One region of the Micromonospora yangpuensis genome, then DNA from elsewhere that is predicted to be linked to it. Evidence: predicted binding sites of a transcription regulator. Region 1 holds the regulator's gene; each other region holds the start of a gene.
What was found. The regulator HrcA, encoded in region 1, represses chaperone genes, less so after heat shock. The targets are predictions, from matches to a motif close to GGTTNGCACNCTCNNNNNGAGNGTGCNAACC.
Positions count from the first base shown of each region.

Region 2: the regulator HrcA is predicted to act here: its motif matches at 1,862-1,892, upstream of groES (co-chaperone GroES).
Region 3: the regulator HrcA is predicted to act here: its motif matches at 1,357-1,387, upstream of groL (chaperonin GroEL).

Region 1 is NZ_FMIA01000002.1:5,085,805-5,091,799, reverse strand. It holds gene GA0070617_RS22930 (phytanoyl-CoA dioxygenase family protein) at 1-53, opposite strand, end outside; gene GA0070617_RS22925 (hypothetical protein) at 309-1,163, opposite strand; gene GA0070617_RS22920 (enoyl-CoA hydratase-related protein) at 1,256-2,059, opposite strand; gene hemW (radical SAM family heme chaperone HemW) at 2,078-3,301, shown strand; gene GA0070617_RS22910 (DUF4870 domain-containing protein) at 3,340-4,029, opposite strand; gene hrcA (heat-inducible transcriptional repressor HrcA) at 4,249-5,271, shown strand; gene dnaJ (molecular chaperone DnaJ) at 5,328-5,995, shown strand, end outside.
Region 2 is NZ_FMIA01000002.1:5,627,044-5,633,038, forward strand. It holds gene groL (chaperonin GroEL) at 1-1,343, opposite strand, end outside; gene groES (co-chaperone GroES) at 1,414-1,728, opposite strand; gene GA0070617_RS25300 (THUMP-like domain-containing protein) at 2,069-3,352, shown strand; gene ybaK (Cys-tRNA(Pro) deacylase) at 3,609-4,082, shown strand; gene GA0070617_RS25310 (sugar ABC transporter substrate-binding protein) at 4,501-5,598, shown strand; gene GA0070617_RS25315 (ATP-binding cassette domain-containing protein) at 5,759-5,995, shown strand, end outside.
Region 3 is NZ_FMIA01000002.1:5,952,045-5,958,039, reverse strand. It holds gene GA0070617_RS26875 (hypothetical protein) at 489-1,241, shown strand; gene groL (chaperonin GroEL) at 1,581-3,203, shown strand; gene GA0070617_RS26865 (S8 family serine peptidase) at 3,331-5,922, opposite strand.

The DNA of each region.
Region 1 (5,995 bases):
CGGTCGGTGTCGCTGATCGGCTCGTAGCCGGTCCGGCCCTCGTAATCGAACACCTCGTCGTACCCCTCCCCATGAGGTGAAACCATTTCTGGCACAGGCCGCCGATCGTAACGCGCACCGGCGAGAGCGGGCCACGGGCCATTGGTCCCGGTACGGCCGGTGATCCACCGGGGGCAGCGGGTCGGCTGCGCGCGGTGACGAAACCGGGGAGGTATGGGGATCGATCGGGCGAATGTCAGATTCCACCGAGGCCGAAAGCCGGCAGGCGAAGAGCCGGGAGCCGGGAGCGCGGAGAGCGGAGCGGACGGTCAGAGATCGGCGAAGACCTCGGCGAGGACCTGCGGTTCGTCCCCGGTGTCCACCTCGCTCCAGGTGCCCTGTTTCGCCGTCCACTCCAGCCCGGCGAAGCGGACCCGCTTCACCCCGTGGTCGTGGGCGTGGGAGACCAGCCAGTGCGCGTACCGCCAGCCGTCGCGCTGGTCGGCGGCGGGCACGAGCAGCCCGGTCAGATCCGCCGGCGAGCTGGTGCCGGGCAGCCCCCAGTCGAGGTTCAGCGCCCGGGTCAGCGCGGTGGTGGCCGCCGCGCCACGCAGCACCGGATCGGTGCCGAACCGGCAGGCCACCGCGCCGGTGGCCTCGCCGAGCAGGGCCCGGGTGAGCACCTGCGAGTTGTCCGCCCACTTCTCGTACGCCTCGGGGAAGGCCGAGCGTTGGACGGCCTGGGCGGCGTCGGTGACCCGCATCCGTTCCCAGCCCCGGACCTTCTTCAGCGCCGAGTAGAACCGGTTGGCCGCGTACCGGGGGTCACGGATCTGGGCCGGCGTGCCCCAGCCCTGGCTGGGTCGCTGCTGGAACAGCCCCACCGAGTCCCGGTCGCCGCCGGCGAGGTTGCGCAGGCTGGACTCCTGGTACGCGGTGGCCAGGGCGACCACCACCGCCTGTTCGGACATGCCGCGCTGGACGCCTACCGCGGCGATGGTCGCCGCGTTGGCCATCTGGTCGGGATCCAGCCCGACCCGGCCGTCGGCCTGGACGGTGCAGGTCCGGTCGGTAAGCGGGACGCGGAACTGGCCGACCTGCCGGCTGACGATGCCGATCCCGACGAGGGCGACGATGGCGAGGACGACACCTACTGCGACGACTGCCCGACCTCGCACCCGCACCTCCCGTTCGACGGTTCGCCAAGCGTACGTCGGTCTGGGCGCAGTGCCCCCTGTCTGCCCGGATCGTCACGATCCGTCGCGAGTCGGGTACCTCAGGCGACCGGACCGCTCCCGTCGTCGACAGGTACCCAGCTGGCGGGCCGTTTCTCCCGGAACGCCCGGACCCCCTCCCGTCCCTCGGCCGACAGGAAGTACCCGGTGGAGAGCGCCGCCAACGCGGCGATCTCGGCCGTCAGGTCGGTGACGGCCGGGCGGCGCAGCAGCTCCTTGGCGCCGGCCAGCGCCCCCGGGGCGCCCCGGACCAGCGACGCGCAGGCCCGGGTGACCGCCGCGTCCAGTTCAGCGGCCGGCACGGCGGTGGTGACCAGGCCGACCTGCGCGGCCCGCCGGCCGTCGAAGGTGTCCCCGGTCAGGTACAGCTCGGCGGCGGCCCGGGGGTGCAGGCGGGGCAGGACGGTCGCCGAGATCACCGCCGGGATCACCCCGATCCGGACCTCGGTGAAGGCGAACGTGGCCTCCTCGGCGCAGATCGCCAGGTCGGCCGCGGCGATCAGCCCCAGCCCGCCGGCCCGCGCCGGTCCGGCGACCCGGGCCACCACCGGCTTGGGGCACGCCCAGACGGCCGCGAGCACGTCACCGAGCATGCCGGCGGGCACCGTCCCGCTGGCATACGCCGCGGCGGTCTCCTTCAGGTCCGCCCCGGAGCAGAAGACCGGGCCGGTGTGGTCGAGCACGACCACCCGGACGGTGTCGTCGGCGACCGCGGCGGCCAGCCCGGCCAGCAGTTCGGTCATCAGTCCGGTGGAGAGCGCGTTGCGGTTGGCCGGGCTGTCCAGGGTGAGTGTGGTCACCCCGTGGGCCGTGGCCACCCGCACCAGCGCGTCGGAGGAGGTCATCCAGGCACACTAGTGGCCATGCCCGGCGTCCTTCCAGAAGGCGAGACCGTCCCGGTCGACGGTTCGCTGCCCGCCTCCGCCACCGCTGCCGTCGGCAGGCGTGGGTTCGGGGTGTACGTGCACGTGCCGTTCTGCGCCAGTCGGTGTGGTTACTGCGACTTCAACACGTACACCGCCGCCGAGCTGGGGGGCGGGGCGAGCCGGGAGAGCTACGCCGACACCGTGCTGGCCGAGTTGGCCTTGGCCGCCCGGGTGCTCGGCGACCGCCCGCCGCCCCGGGTGGAGACGGTCTTCGTCGGCGGTGGCACCCCGACCCTGCTGCCCGCCGACGACCTGGCCCGGATCCTGGACGCGATCGACCGCACCTGGGGGTTGGCCGCCGACGCCGAGGTGAGCACCGAGGCGAACCCTGAGTCGGTCACCCCCGCGTCGCTGAAGACCCTGCGGGCGGCCGGGTACACCCGGATCTCGCTCGGCATGCAGTCGGCCGCGCCGGGGGTGCTGGCCGTGCTGGAGCGCGGGCACCGCGCCGGCCGGGCCACCGCCGCCGCACTGGAGGCCCGCGACGCCGGTTTCGACCACGTCAACCTGGACCTGATCTACGGTACGCCGGGGGAGCGCGCCGAGGACTTCGCCGCCAGCCTGGACCAGGTCGTCGCGGCGGGGGTGGACCACGTCAGCGCGTACGCCCTGATCATCGAGGACGGCACCCGGCTGGCCGCCCGGATGCGGCGGGGCGAGCTGCCGTACCCCTCCGACGACGTGGCGGCGGACCGTTACCTGGCCGCCGAGGCCGCCCTCGACGCGGCCGGTTTCTCCTGGTACGAGGTCTCCAACTGGGCCCGGACGCCGGCCGCCCGGTGCCGGCACAACCTGCTGTACTGGACCGGCGGCGACTGGTGGGGCCTGGGCCCGGGGGCGCACAGCCACGTCGGCGGGGTGCGCTGGTGGAACGTCAAACACCCCACCGCGTACGCGGCCCGGCTGGCCCGGGGGCACTCACCGGGCCAGGCCCGGGAGGTGCTCACCGCCACCGAGGCGCACATGGAGGACGTGATGCTCCGGCTCCGGCTGGCCGACGGGCTGCCCCTGTCGGTGCTCGACGAGCCGGGGCGGGCCGGCGCCGAGCGGGCCCGGACGGCCGGCCTGCTCGACGGGGCACGGTACGCCGACGGTCGGGCGGTGCTCACCCTGCGTGGCCGCCTGCTCGCCGACGCCGTGGTCCGCGACCTACTGCCCTGAGCACACCCGGCGGTCCGGCCGCGGTGAATCCGCCCGGCCTACTTGATGAAGCGGGACGTCATCGGGTAGCGGTAGAGGACGCCCTCGCCGGCCTTGACCCCGGCGACGATGCCGAAGATCAGCGGCACCAGCGCGACCAGCATCGGCACGAAGAACAGCACCCCGCAGGTGACGAAGGCCAGTACGAAGCTGAGCGCGAGCGCGATCACCCAGGTGAGCTGGAAGTTCAGCGCGGCCACGGCGTGTGCCCGGACGGCCGGCGACTGCCCCTTGGCCGAGTACGCGATCAGTGGGGCGACCCAACCCAGCAGCCCACCGCCGACGACCACCCCGAGCGCCCCGCCGAAGTGGGCGATGAGCGCCCAGTTCTTCTCCTCGGAGCTGGGGTAGCCGGCCGGTGGCCCACCGTAGCCGCCGCCGGTCGGGTACCCGACGCCCGGCGGGGGATTCCCACCCGGTGGGGGATAGTTGCCCGGCGGAGGGTTGCCGCCGGGCGGCGGGTAGCCCCCGGTGCCCGGGAACGGTGGCGGGTAGCCACCGGAGGTGGGCTGCTCCGGCGGGGGGTATCCACCGGGTGGGGGGTAGTCGCCCGGCCCTGACGTCCCGGACAGTGGAGCGGTGGGTGGTTCGTAGCCGAAGGGGTCGGCGGGGGGATGCATCGGGGCGGTCGGATCGGACCGCTGAGGGTCGGGGTCGCCCGATCCCGGTGGGCGAGGTGGTTCAGTCATGAAGCTCACGGTAGGTGCAGCCGGCAAGGGGGCACCGGAGCGACACAGGTGACGGGGCGCACCGGGCTCCGGCGCGGTACCGATCATCGCGTCGCCGCGGGCACCCGACGTAGACTGGCACTCGCTACAGTCGAGTGCCAGGAGGTGCGGCCGGCCCGCACCCGACGGCGCGGCCGCGCGGCCCGCGAGCCGGGTCGACGCGCGACAGGAGGTGGGAGCATGGGTCTCGACGACCGCAAACTCGCCGTGCTGCGCGCGATCGTCGAGGACTACGTAGCCACCCAGGAGCCGGTCGGCAGTCGGGCCCTGGTCGAGCGGCACCAGCTCGGTGTCTCCCCGGCGACCGTCCGCAACGACATGGCGGTGCTGGAGGAGGAGGGCTACATCCGGCAGCCGCACACCAGCGCCGGCCGGGTGCCCACCGACCGCGGCTACCGGCTCTTCGTCGACCGGCTGTCCCGGGTCAAGCCGCTCAGCCCCGCCGAACGACGGGCCATCGAGCGGTTCCTGCTCGGCGCGGTCGACCTCGACGACGTGGTGCACCGCACGGTGCGGCTGCTGGCCCAGCTCACCCGCCAGGTGGCCGTGGTGCAGTACCCGAGCCTCGCCCGTTCCTCGGTCCGTCACCTGGAGCTGGTGCCGATCTCCACCACCCGGCTGATGCTGGTCATGATCGCCGACACCGGCCGGGTCGAGCAGCGGCTGGTCGAGCTGCCCGCGCCGATCCCCGCCGACGACGTCACCGACCTGCGTCGCCTGCTCAACGAGAAGCTCGGCGGTACCCGGCTCTCCGAGACCCCGCCGCTGGTGCAGGCGCTGGTCGAGGAGGCCTCGCCGCAGCTGCGCCCGGCCATGACCACGCTCTCCACCGTGCTGCTGGAGACGCTTGTCGAGCGGCACGAGGAGCGGCTGGCGCTGGCCGGCACCGCCAACCTGACCCGGGGCGGCCTGCTCGACTTCCAGGGGTCGCTACGGCCGATCCTGGAGGCGCTGGAGGAGGAGGTCGTCCTGCTCAAGCTGATCGGCGAGGCCGAGCCGAGCACCACCCGGGTGCTGATCGGCGACGAGAACGAGGTCGACAACCTGCGCGCCGCCTCGGTGGTCAGCACCGGCTACGGGCCGGGCACGACCATCGTTGGTGGGTTGGGGGTGCTGGGGCCGACCCGGATGGACTACCCCGGCACCATCGCCACGGTCCGGGCCGTGGCACGCTACGTGGGCGAGCTGCTGGCCCAGAACTGACCAGTCGGGCCGACGATCGGCGCAGAGCGAGACGAAACATGAGGACACGGGACGCAGTGGCCAGGGACTACTACGGCATTCTCGGGGTTGACCGGGAAGCCTCCGATGACGAGATCAAGCGCGCCTACCGCAAGTTGGCGCGGCGGTTCCACCCGGACGTGAATCCGGACCCGGAGGCCCAGGAGAAGTTCAAGGACATCAACGCCGCGTACGAGGTCCTGTCGGACGACCGGAAACGGCAGATCGTCGACCTGGGCGGCGACCCGCTGGCACCCGGCGGCGGCGCGGGTGGCCCGGGCGGGCCCGGCGCCGGCCCGTTCGCCGGCTTCCAGGACATCATGGACGCGTTCTTCGGCGGGGCCGCCGGTGGCGCCCGGGGTCCGCGCCCGCGGACCCGACCCGGCGCGGACGCCATCCTGCGCTTGGAACTCGACCTGCAGGAGACCGCCTTCGGCGTCGAGGCGCCGATCAACGTCGACACGGCCGTGCTCTGCACCACCTGCTCCGGCGCGGGCACCGCCGCCGGCACCCACCTGGCCACCTGCGAGACGTGCGGTGGCCGGGGCGAGGTGCAGTCGGTGCAACGCACCTTCCTCGGCCAGGTGGTCTCCGCCCGCCCCTGCACGGTCTGCCAGGGCTACGGCACCACGATCCCGCACCCCTGCCCGACCTGCGCCGGCGACGGACGGGTCCGCACCCGCCGCTCGCTGACCGTCAAGATCCC
Region 2 (5,995 bases), 540 kb from region 1:
GGCTCGACCAGCGACTTGCGCACGATCGAGACACCGACCTTCTCGTCACCGGTGAAGCCGAGGTCGTCGTCGAGCACCGGCAGGATCTGCGCGAGCGCGGCACCGCCGCCGGGCACCGTACCCTCCTCGACCGCGGCCTTGGTCGCGGCGATGGCGTCCTCGATGCGGTGCTTGCGCTCCTTCATCTCGACCTCGGTCGCCGCACCCACCTTGATGACCGCGATACCGCCGGAGAGCTTCGCCAGCCGCTCGCCCAGCTTCTCCCGGTCCCAGTCGGAGTCCGAGGCCTCGATCTCCTTGCGGATCTGGGCGACCCGGTCGCTGACCTCGCTGGACTGGCCGCCACCATCGACGATGGTGGTGGTCTCCTTGTCGACCACGATGCGCCGGGCGGAGCCGAGCGCCTCCAGGCCGACCTGGTCCAGCTTGTAGCCCAGCTCGGGGGCGACCAGCTCGGCACCGGTGGCGATCGCCAGGTCCTGGAGCATCGCCTTGCGGCGGTCGCCGAACCCGGGGGCCTTGACCGCGCAGACCTTGACGGTCTTGCGGATGGCGTTGACCACCAGGGTGGAGAGCGCCTGCCCGTCGACGTCCTCGGCGATGATCAGCAGCGGCTTGCTGTCGGAGAGGACCTTCTCCAGCAGCGGCAGCAGCTCCTCGATCGCGGAGATCTTCTGCGTGGTGATCAGGATGTACGCGTCCTCCAGGACGGACTCCTGCGACTCCGCGTCGGTGACGAAGTTGGGCGAGATGAAGCCCTTGTCGAACTGGAGCCCCTCGGTGACGTCCAGCTCGGTGTGCAGGGCGGAGCCCTCCTCGACGGTGATGACACCGTCGCGGCCGACCCGCTCCATCGCCTCGGCGATCAGCTCACCGATGGTGGAGTCCTGCGCGGAGATGGTCGCGACGTGCGCGATCGACTTCTTGTCGTCGACCTCCACGGCACGCTCCAGCAGCGCCTCGGAGACCTTCTGGGCGGCAGCGTCGACGCCACGCTTGAGCCCGATCGGGTTGGCCCCGGCGGTCACGTTGCGCAGACCCTCGCGGATCATCGCCTGCGCCAGCACGGTCGCGGTGGTGGTCCCGTCGCCGGCGACGTCGTTGGTCTTGGTCGCCACCTCCTTGACCAGCTGCGCGCCCAGGTTCTCGTACGGGTTGGTGAGCTCGATCTCCTTGGCGATGGTCACACCATCGTTGGTGATCGTCGGCGCACCGAATTTCTTGTCCAGGACGACGTTGCGCCCGCGCGGGCCGAGAGTGACCTTGACCGCGTCAGCGAGGGCGTTGACACCGTGCTCCAGCAGGTGTCGGGCGTCGTCCGAGAAGCTCAGGATCTTCGCCATGAATGTCCCTTCGAAGCGTGCTGCCCCGGCCCGGCGAGCCGGACCGGGGCAGCGACACTGATTCGGTTGGTTACTTCTCGATGACCGCGAGGACGTCGCGGGCGGAGAGCACCAGGTACTCCTCGCCGGCGTACTTGACCTCGGTGCCGCCGTACTTGGAGTAGAGGACGGTGTCGCCGACCTGCACGTCAACCGGGATCCGGTTGCCGCTGTCGTCGACCCGGCCCGGGCCGACGGCCCGGACGACGCCCTCCTGGGGCTTCTCCTTGGCGGTGTCGGGGATCACGATGCCGGACGCCGTCGTGGTCTCGGCCTCGTTCGCCTGGACCACGATGCGGTCCTCGAGCGGCTTGATCGCAACCTTGGTCGCGGTAGTCACGGGCATACCCTCCTGGGGTATTGGTTTCGTAGCCGGTCGAGAATCCGACCAGCGTCAATCTGCCTCATGCCACCGGGCGGGACCGTCGTCGCGGGTGCCGGTCCGCCTGGCGTGAGCACCCGTGCCGGGAAGGCCCGGGAGCTGGCACCCTCATGGCGAGAGTGCTAATCGCAGGTTATTCCTCGGCTAGCACTCCGTCAAGGAGAGTGCCAATCCGCCACGGTCGTGTCCGCCACTGTTCCCCCGCCGGCCACCCGCTGCGGAGATCCGAGGACCGGGCCCGGCAACGGTGGGAATCGGCGACGGCCGGCTCGGCGGTCATGGGACAGCCCGCGACAATGGCCGGGTGGATCTGGAACAGCTCGCCGCGCTGCGTACCCCCGAGGGGTCGGCGGCACTGGCCACGGCCGCGCGACTGGCCGGCGGTGACCCGCTGCGCGCGGCGGGTGCGCTGCGGGCCACCGGCGTACCCGCCGGGTTGGCCGCCGCCGCGCTGACCCAGGCGGAGCTGCGCCGCCGGGCGGTCGGCAAGTTCGGCCCGGTCGCCGCCGGGATGTTCTTCACCCGGGCCGGTCTGGAGCAGGCCACCCGGTCGGTAGTCGCCCGACGACGGGCCGAACGGTTACGGGCCGTCGGGGTGGACACCCTGGCCGATCTGGGGTGCGGCCTCGGTGCCGACGCGCTCGCCGCCGCCCGTGCCGGCATCCGGGTGTACGGCGTGGAGGCCGACCCGCTCACCGCCGCGCTGGCCGCCGCCAACGCCGAGGCCGCCGGGCTGGCCGACCTGTTCACCGTGACCTGCGGCGACGCCACCGCCTTCGACGTGTCCGGGGTGGACGCGGTCTTCTGCGACCCGGCCCGTCGGCGGGCCGGCACCGGCCGACGGATCTTCGACCCGAACTCCTACTCGCCGCCCTGGGACTTCGTCACCGGTCTGGCGCACCGGGTGCCGAACACGGTGGTCAAGGTGGCCCCCGGCCTCGACCACGCGCTGATCCCGGCCGACGCGGAGGCGGAGTGGGTGAGCGTCGACGGCGACCTGGTCGAGGCCGCCCTCTGGTGTGGCCCGCTGGCCCACCTCCCCCGCCGCGCCACCCTGCTGGGTAAGGAAGGGCCCCCTGTTAACGCATACGGTCGAGAAGGGCACCCTTCTCACCCCAGCGAGCGCGAGGCCGCGCGGCAGCACGGCGGGGGCGAGGCCGCGCGGCAGACGGTGCACCAGTTGGGCGGTAGCGGCATGGCGGAGGCGGCGGTCGGGCCGGTACGGCGGTTCCTCTACGACCCGGACCCGGCGGTGGTCCGCGCCCACCTGGTCGCCGAACTCGGCGCCGAACTGGATGCCACGCTGGCTGACCCGAGCATCGCCTACCTGTACGCCGACACCGCCACGGTGACCCCGTTCGCCCGCTGCCTGGAGGTGACCGACGTGCTGCCGTTCTCGTTGAAACGGCTGCGTGCGCTGCTGCGGGAGCGACGGGTCGGCCGGGTGGAGATCCTGAAGCGTGGTTCCGCGTTGGAGCCGGAGCAGCTCCGCCGCGATCTGCGGCTCACCGGGGACCAGCCGGCGAGCCTGGTGTTGACCCGGGTGGCAGGTGCCCCGACCACCCTGTTGTGCCGCCCAGTGACCTGACCGGCGACCCAGGGTTGATCGCGCCGGGATGACATCCATGCTGCCCTTCCCATCACTCCCGGGATGGCGCACCCCCGGCTTTGATCCACTCGGTTGGGACGACATGGCGGTATCCGGGCCCGGCTGACCCCGCCATATCGCCCCAACCGAGTGGATCAACCGGCCACGCCACCCGCCGGGCGCGCCACCCGCCGGGCGGGTCGATCGAGGCGGAATCGGCGAGCGGCGGCAGGTCCACCGGTCTAGCCTGTCGGGCATGGCGGGACAGGGCACCCCGGCGACGGCGCTGCTGACCCGGCGGCGGATCGCTCACCGCACCCACGCGTACCGGGTCGCGCCGGATGCGCCGAACTACGGCGCGGTGGTCGCGCGGGCCCTCGGGGTGCCACCGGAGCGCCTGTTCAAGACCCTGGTCACCGAGGTCGACGGCGCGCTGGTGGTGGCGGTCGTACCGGTCACCGGCGAGCTGAGCCTCAAGGCCCTCGCGGCGGCGGTGGGCGGCAAGCGGGCCGGGCTGGCCGAGCGTACGGTCGCCGAGCGGGCCACCGGTTACGTGCGTGGCGGGATCAGTCCGCTCGGCCAACGCAGGCAGCTGCCCACGGTGGTGGACTCCTCCGCGCTGACCTTCGACACGGTCTACGTCAGTGCCGGCCGGCGCGGGCTGCAACTCGAACTCGCCCCCGCCGACCTGGTCGCCCTCACCGGGGCCACCATCGCCCCGCTCGGCTGACCGTCGCCCAGGGCCACCATCGCCCCGCCCGGCTGACCGTCGTCCAGGGCCACCAACGCCCCGCCGGGCAGCCGGGCAGCCGCCAGCGCCCCGCCCGGCAGCCAGGCAGCCGGCAACGCCCCGCCCGGCAGCCATCTACACCCCGCTCAGCTGACCGCAGCCAAGGCCGCCAGCGCCCCACGGCATGGCCCCCACGCTCCGGCCGGCCCGGTCGGGGGCCTGAGCAGGGCGCCGCGACGCCGGGAGCGACCCGGTTAGCTGGGTGGTTTCCGGGGCACGGCGGTGGCGTTGCTGAATTGTTACCGCCGCCAACAAATTCATGACCTCGGCGGTCTTGTGCGTGACGTGTGACGCGAAATACGTTGCCGGACACAACAAACCACACCCGGCAACCCCACCCCCGAAAGGAACCCCGCAGATGCGCAGAGGGATCCTCACCATCGCCGCCGTGGGCCTACTCGCCACCGGCGGTCTCACCGCCTGTGGCGACGACTCCGGCGACACCGAGGCCGGCGGCAACGAGAAGAAGCCGAAGATCGGCGTGATCCTGCCGGACAGCAAGTCCTCCGCCCGCTGGGAAACCGCAGACCGCAAGTTCCTCCAGGCCGCCTTCGAGGCCGCCGGTGTTGATTACGACATCCAGAACGCGCAGAACGACAAGAACGCCTTCCAGACCATCGCCGACCAGATGATCACGCAGGGGGCGACCGCCCTGATGATCGTCAACCTGGACTCCGGCACCGGCAAGGCCGTGCTGGACAAGGCCAAGGCGCAGGGCGTGGCGACCATCGACTACGACCGGCTCACCCTGGGCGGCTCCGCGCAGTACTACGTCAGCTTCGACAACGAGGCCGTCGGCAAGCTCCAGGGTGAGGGCCTGAGCAAGTGCCTGGCCGACCAGGGCACCAAGAACCCGGTCATCGCCTACCTGAACGGCTCGCCTACCGACAACAACGCCACCCTGTTCAAGAACGGGTACGACTCGGTGCTCAAGCCGAAGTTCGACTCCAAGGAGTTCGTCAAGGGCCCCGAGCAGTCGGTGCCGGACTGGGACCCGGCCCAGGCGACCACGCTGTTCGAGCAGATGCTGACCCAGACCAGCGGCAAGATCGACGGGGTGCTCAGCGCCAACGACGGCCTCGGCAACGCGGCCATCTCGGTGCTGAAGAAGAACAAGCTCAACGGCAAGGTGCCGGTGACCGGCCAGGACGCCGACCTGCAGGGTCTGCAGAACATCCTCGCCGGCGACCAGTGCATGACCGTCTACAAGGCGGTCAAGCAGGAGGCCGACGCCGCGGCCGAGCTGGCCATCGCGGTGGCCAAGGGTGAGCGGAAGGAAACCGGGCAGACGGTCAAGGACCCGGAGAGCGGTCGGGACGTTCCCGCCCGGCTGCTGGAGCCGAAGCTGATCTACAAGGAGAACGTCAAGGACGTGGTGGCCGACGGCTACGTCGAGAAGGACAAGCTCTGCGCCGACTCGTACGCCAAGCTCTGCGCCGACGCCGGCATCAGCTGACCGTACGCCCAGCCTCGCACCGAGGCTGACCGTACGCCCAGCCTCGTACCGGGGCTGACCACCCTTCGACGCAGCGCCGCCCGGCACGGTCACCCCGTGCCGGGCGGCGCCCCGCCGGAGGGCTCTGGAAGACCTCCCCTCCGTGACGAAGGAGACCCCCGTGTCCGCGACCCCCCTGCTGGAGCTACGCGGGATCGACAAGAGCTTCGGTCCCGTCCAGGTCCTGCGTGACGTCGCCCTCTCCGCCCACGCCGGGGAGGTGACCGCACTGGTCGGCGACAACGGCGCCGGTAAGTCCACGCTTGTCAAGTGCATCAGCGGCATCTACCCCACCGACGCCGGCGAGTTCCTCTTCGACGGCCGGCCGGTGAGCATCAACAGCCCTCGGGACGCCGCC
Region 3 (5,995 bases), 870 kb from region 1:
GGGCGGGGCAGTCCAGTCCGGAGCCGCCCGTACCGGGCCCCCCGGCCCACGTGGTCCCGCCGGCCGGGGGCTACCCACCCGGTACGCCGCCCGGTGCCGGTTCCCCCGCCGGCCAACCACCGTACGGGGGCAACCCGCCAGCACACCCCGGCCAGCCGTATCCCGGGCAGCAACACCCCGGCCAGCCGTACCCGGGTCAGTCCCACCCCGGGCAGTCCCACCCCGGGCAGTCCTACCCCGGGCAGGCGTACCCGGGGCACCCTTACCCGGGTCAGTCGTATCCCGGGCACCCTTACCCGGGTCAGCCGTATCCCGGGCAGCCCTATCCGGGTCAGCCGTACCCGGGTCAGCCCTACCCCGGGCAGGCCTATGCCGGGCCCGGGCAGCCCGGTGGGTGGGACCCGCGGGATCTGCTTGTCAACCCGCCCGGCGCGGGCCTGGGTGGCTGGTTCTCCCGGTGCGTCGGCGCGGTACGCCGGGGCTGGCCGGTGTTGCTGCCCCTGACGCTGCTCACCCAGGTGCTGCCGACGTTGATCATCTCGGTGGTGACGCTGCTGCTCGACCCGACGTTCGGGATCGAGGAGCCGGCGCCCGGTGCGTTGCCGGTGCTGCCCGACGGGTTCACCCGGGACATGGTGGTCTTCGGCATCACCCTGCTGGCCGCCACCGTGCTGGTGGGTCTGGTGCAGAGCATCGGCTGGGCGGCCGGTAGCTGGGTGATCGCCCGGCAGGCGGCCGGCGAACCGGTGGACTTCGCCACGGCCCTGCGCTACGGCCTGCGCCGGGCGTTGGGGCTGTGGGGCTGGACCCTGGTGCTGGGTCTGCTGATCCTGGTGGGAGTCTGCTTCTGCATTCTGCCCGGGATCTATCTGGCCGCCGCGTTGAGCCTGGCCGGGCCGGTCTACCTGTTCGAGCGGAGCAACCCGATCGGGCGGTCCTTCCGGATGTTCCACGACCGGTTCGGCATGATGCTCGGGCGGGTGGCACTGCTGGGGGCCGTGGTCTTCGGCATCGCCGTGCTTCTCGACCTGCTGGAGTCGGTGGGCATGCTGCCGTTCGGGGACGACCCGATGACCTCCCCGCAGCTGACCGTGGGCGCGATCGTGGTGGTCTCCCTTTCCGCGCTGCTGAGTCTGCCGGCCCACCTCATCCAGTTGGTCGGGCTGGTGGTGACCTACGCCGAGCAACGGATCCACGAGGCGCCGGTGAACAGCGCCCGACTGGCAGCCGAACTCGGCTGACCAGGAGCGGAATCCGCGCAGGTCAAGCGCCTGAAGTCCGGCTGGGCGAGGGCCCGGATCCGGTCTGATCGGCGGCATCGTGCTTGCACTCGGCAGGGGAGAGTGCTAAACAAGTCATTGGCACTCGCGTACGGTGAGTGCCAATGGTCGGGGCGGTAGGGCCACGGTCGTACGCCGTTGGAGACGGCACGCGGCACATGGCCGGTCGTCGCGGGCTATCCGGCCCGGCCGAAGGATGTCGCTGTCACTCGACGGCGACGTCCCAAGGTGCGTACACCAGGCGGCCCATCCGGGACTCACACTCGGGTGGCCCGTGAGTGTCCAGGAGGACAACGCCGTATGGCCAAGATGATCGCGTTCGACGAAGAGGCGCGCCGCGGCCTCGAGCGGGGCATGAACCAGCTCGCCGACGCCGTGAAGGTGACGCTCGGCCCGAAGGGCCGCAACGTCGTGCTCGAGAAGAAGTGGGGTGCCCCCACCATCACCAACGATGGTGTGAGCATCGCCAAGGAGATCGAGCTCGAGGACCCGTACGAGAAGATCGGCGCTGAGCTGGTCAAGGAGGTCGCCAAGAAGACCGACGACGTGGCCGGCGACGGCACGACGACGGCGACCGTCCTGGCCCAGGCCCTGGTCCGTGAGGGCCTGCGCAACGTGGCCGCCGGCGCCAACCCGATGGCCCTGAAGCGGGGCATCGAGGCCGCGGTCTCCAGCGTCTCGGAGGAGCTGTCCAAGCTCGCCAAGGACGTCGAGACCAAGGAGCAGATCGCCTCCACCGCCTCCATCTCCGCTGGTGACAGCAGCGTCGGCGAGATCATCGCCGAGGCGATGGACAAGGTCGGCAAGGAAGGCGTCATCACCGTCGAGGAGAGCAACACCTTCGGGCTTGAGCTTGAGCTCACCGAGGGCATGCGCTTCGACAAGGGCTACATCTCGGCCTACTTCATGACCGACCCGGAGCGTATGGAGGCCGTCTTCGACGACCCGTACATCCTGATCGCGAACAGCAAGATCTCGTCGGTGAAGGACCTGCTCCCGATCCTGGAGAAGGTTATGCAGTCGGGCAAGCCGCTGCTGATCATCGCCGAGGACCTGGAGGGCGAGGCCCTGGCCACCCTGGTGGTCAACAAGGTCCGGGGCACCTTCAAGTCGGTCGCCGTCAAGGCGCCGGGCTTCGGTGACCGCCGCAAGGCCATGCTGACCGACATCGCCATCCTCACCGGTGGCCAGGTCATCAGCGAGGAGGTCGGCCTCAAGCTCGACGCCGCCGGCATCGAGATGCTGGGCCGCGCCCGCAAGGTCGTGGTGACCAAGGACGAGACCACCATCGTCGACGGTGCCGGTGACGCCGACCAGATCCAGGGCCGGGTGAACCAGATCCGGGCCGAGATCGACAAGAGCGACTCGGACTACGACCGGGAGAAGCTGCAGGAGCGGCTGGCCAAGCTGGCCGGTGGCGTTGCGGTGATCAAGGTCGGCGCGGCCACCGAGGTCGAGCTGAAGGAGCGCAAGCACCGCATCGAGGACGCCGTTCGCAACGCGAAGGCCGCCGTCGAGGAGGGCATCGTCCCGGGTGGTGGCGTCGCGCTGGTGCAGGCCGGCAAGACCGCCTTCGACAAGCTGGACCTGGCCGGTGACGAGGCGACCGGTGCGCAGATCGTCAAGATCGCGCTGGACGCCCCGCTGCGGCAGATCGCCGTGAACGCCGGTCTGGAGGGTGGCGTGGTCGTCGAGCGCGTCCGCAACCTGGACGCCGGGCACGGCCTCAACGCCGCCAGCGGCGAGTACGTCGACCTGCTGGCCGCGGGCATCATCGACCCGGCCAAGGTGACCCGGTCGGCGCTGCAGAACGCCTCGTCGATCGCGGCGCTCTTCCTCACCACCGAGGCCGTCGTGGCGGACAAGCCGGAGAAGAACCCGGCCGCCCCGGCTGCTCCGGGTGGCGGGGAGATGGACTTCTGAGTCCAGCTCCACGAACGCCGGAAGGGGCGGGCCGCGTCAGCGGCCCGCCCCTTCCGCTGTCCAGCCCCCACACCGTCGCCCGCAGCCGGGCAGCCCCAGCCCGGGCCAGCCGCACAGCTCAGCCGGGTCAGCCCCGGGCGGCCTGGACGGCGGCGTAGGCGTCGACCACGCCGGCACCGGCGCGGTCCGCACCCGGGCACCCGCCGGCCGGTTGGTCGGGGTCGGGCCGGGCCGGGGTCGCGGTGTCCCGCAGCAGCTGCCGGGTCCGGTCGACGTCGCCGACCAGGTCCGGGTTGGCCGACCACATCAGCGCCACCACGCCGGCCACCTGCGGGGTGGCCATCGAGGTGCCGTCCAGGGTGGCGTACCCGCCGCCGGGCATCGCGGAGAGCACCCCCGCGCCGGGCGCGACCAGGTCAGGCTTGGCCGCGCCGCCGGCCGCCGGACCCCGGCTGGAGAAGATCGTCACCTGCCGCTGCCGGTCCACCGCACCGACGGTCAACACATCCGGGTACGTCGCCGGCGGGTCCTCGATCGAGCCACAGGACGGGCCGGTGTTGCCGGCGGCGGCCACCACGAAGATGCCCGCCGCCTCCAGCGCGGCGGTGGCCGGCCGGAGCACCCCCGGGTCACAGCCCTCGATCGGCGGACATCCCCACGAGTTGGTGAGCACGTCCGGGGCGCGTGCGGGGCGACCGTCGCGGAACGGGTCCCCGCCTACCGGGAACGGGGCCAGCATGAACTGGAGGCAGTCCAGGTACCGGGCCGGGCTGCCGAGGTTGCGGTTGAGGTTGACGCAGCCGGTCCACCTGGCGTCGGGGGCCACCCCGATCCCGCTGCGGCCGACCGCGCTGCCCAGCGTGTGGGTGCCGTGTCCGCTGCGGTCGGTCGGGGCCGGGGTGCCGGCCCACGGGTCGTACCAGGAGTCGTCGCCGCCCCGGAAGCCGGCGGAGAGCGCCGGATGGGCACCGTCCACCCCGGAGTCGGAGCTGCCCACCACCACCCCGGCACCGGTCACCCCGAACTCGCTCCACACCCGGTCCGCACCGATCAGCGAGATGTTCCAGGCCGGCCCGGCCGGCGCGCTCTGGTCGCCGCGGTTGGCCGGTACCGCCGCCGGTAGCGGTCGCAGCCGCTGGCTGACCAGTACCCGGGCCACCTCGGGCCGGCGGCTCAGCCAGGCCCGTACCGCCGGCCCGCCGTCGGTCTCGATGGCGTTGACCAGGTAGTAGGGGGTGGGTGCCAGCCGCAGCCGACGCAGCTCCCGGCGCAGGTCGACCTGGGTCCGCTCGGCGGTGTCGACCAGTCGGCGGTGCACCTCGGTGACGCGGGCGTCCCGGCCGGCACGACCCGGCGCGGCGGCCGGCAGGTCGGTCAGGTCCGCCTGCTCGCGCAGCACCACCAGCAGCCGTTCGCCGTGCAGCCCGGGTTGGCCGGGGCCGAGACCGACCACCGCGCCGGCGGCCAGCCCGACCGCGACGGCGGCGACTGCGACCCGCCGCGCCGGGTGGGCACCGCGGGCCCGGCCGAGCACGACGCCGTACCCGATGGCCAGCGCGACCGCGACGGCCAGCCCGGCCGCGGTCGCCACCGCGACCCAGAACGGCACGTCGCGGGAGTCGGCCAGCAGGAGCGTGATCTCCTCCGGGTCGGCGTAGGCAAGCGGACCGAACACGCCGAGCCCGACCAGCCAGCGGGTCGCGGCGGAGCCGGACGGTCGGCCCGAGCGCAGCGCCGCCGCGTGCAGCGCGGCCAGCACGAATCCGACCGGTGGCAGCGTGAACAGCGCCGGCAGCTGCGCACCGGACTGGCCGGTACCGGCCGCCAGCAGCAGCAGGGCCACCCCGGCCACCAGGCCCCCGACCAGCACCAACCGGGCCGCCCGGGGTGGCGTGCCGACGGTGAACCGGGCCCAGAAGCCGGCATCGAGCAGCACCCCGGCCAGGGCACCGACCGCTGCCGCCGCCAGGGCGGCGAGGGCCGTCTCCAGCAGGCCACCGAGGGCACCCACCCAGACCCAGGGGAGCAGCAGGAGCAACCCGGCAGCGGCCGCGAGCAGGGTGACCGCCCCCGGTCGCCATGGCCCGGCCGGACGGTGGCGTTCGGCGGGCTGCTGTACCTGGGCGGGCTGGCGGGGCTCGGCGGGCTGCTGTACCTGGGCGGGCTGGCGGGGCTCGGCGGGCTGCTGGGTTCCGGCGGATCGGCCGGGCCCGGCGGGCAGTCCGGCGCGGCGCAGGATACGGCCGCCGACCAGGGCGAGCAGCGCGGCGGTGCCGGCCAGCAGGGCCAGGTAGGCCTCGTGGTGCACGGGCGGGACGGCCCGCAGCAGGAGCAGCACACCGAGGCTCAGCGTGCCGGCCAGCCAGACCCGGCCGGTGGTCCGGACCGCCGGGGAGCGTGGCAAGAGGGCGAGCAGCAGCGTGGGCGTGCCGAGCACGACCACGGTGCCCAGGGCCAGACCCGGCCAGAGCCCGACCAGCCGGTGCAGGCCGGTGGCGAGCACCACCTGGTCGACCAGCCAGCCGCCGGCCTGACCGACCACGACGAACCCGACGGTCCAGAGCCCGACCAGCGCCGCCAGCACCACCGGCCACGGCCCGGAACCCGACCGGCCCGGTCCTGGCCCGGCGGTCGGTGGCCACCCGGGCGGCACCGGCCCGGCGGGCGGCATCGGGCCGGGCGGCACCGGGCTGGCGGGTGGCATCGGGCCGGACAGCATCGGGCCGGCGGTCGGCGGCCACCCGGGCGGCACCGGGCTGGCGGGCGGGCCGGCGGGCGGCCCGGGGGGCGGC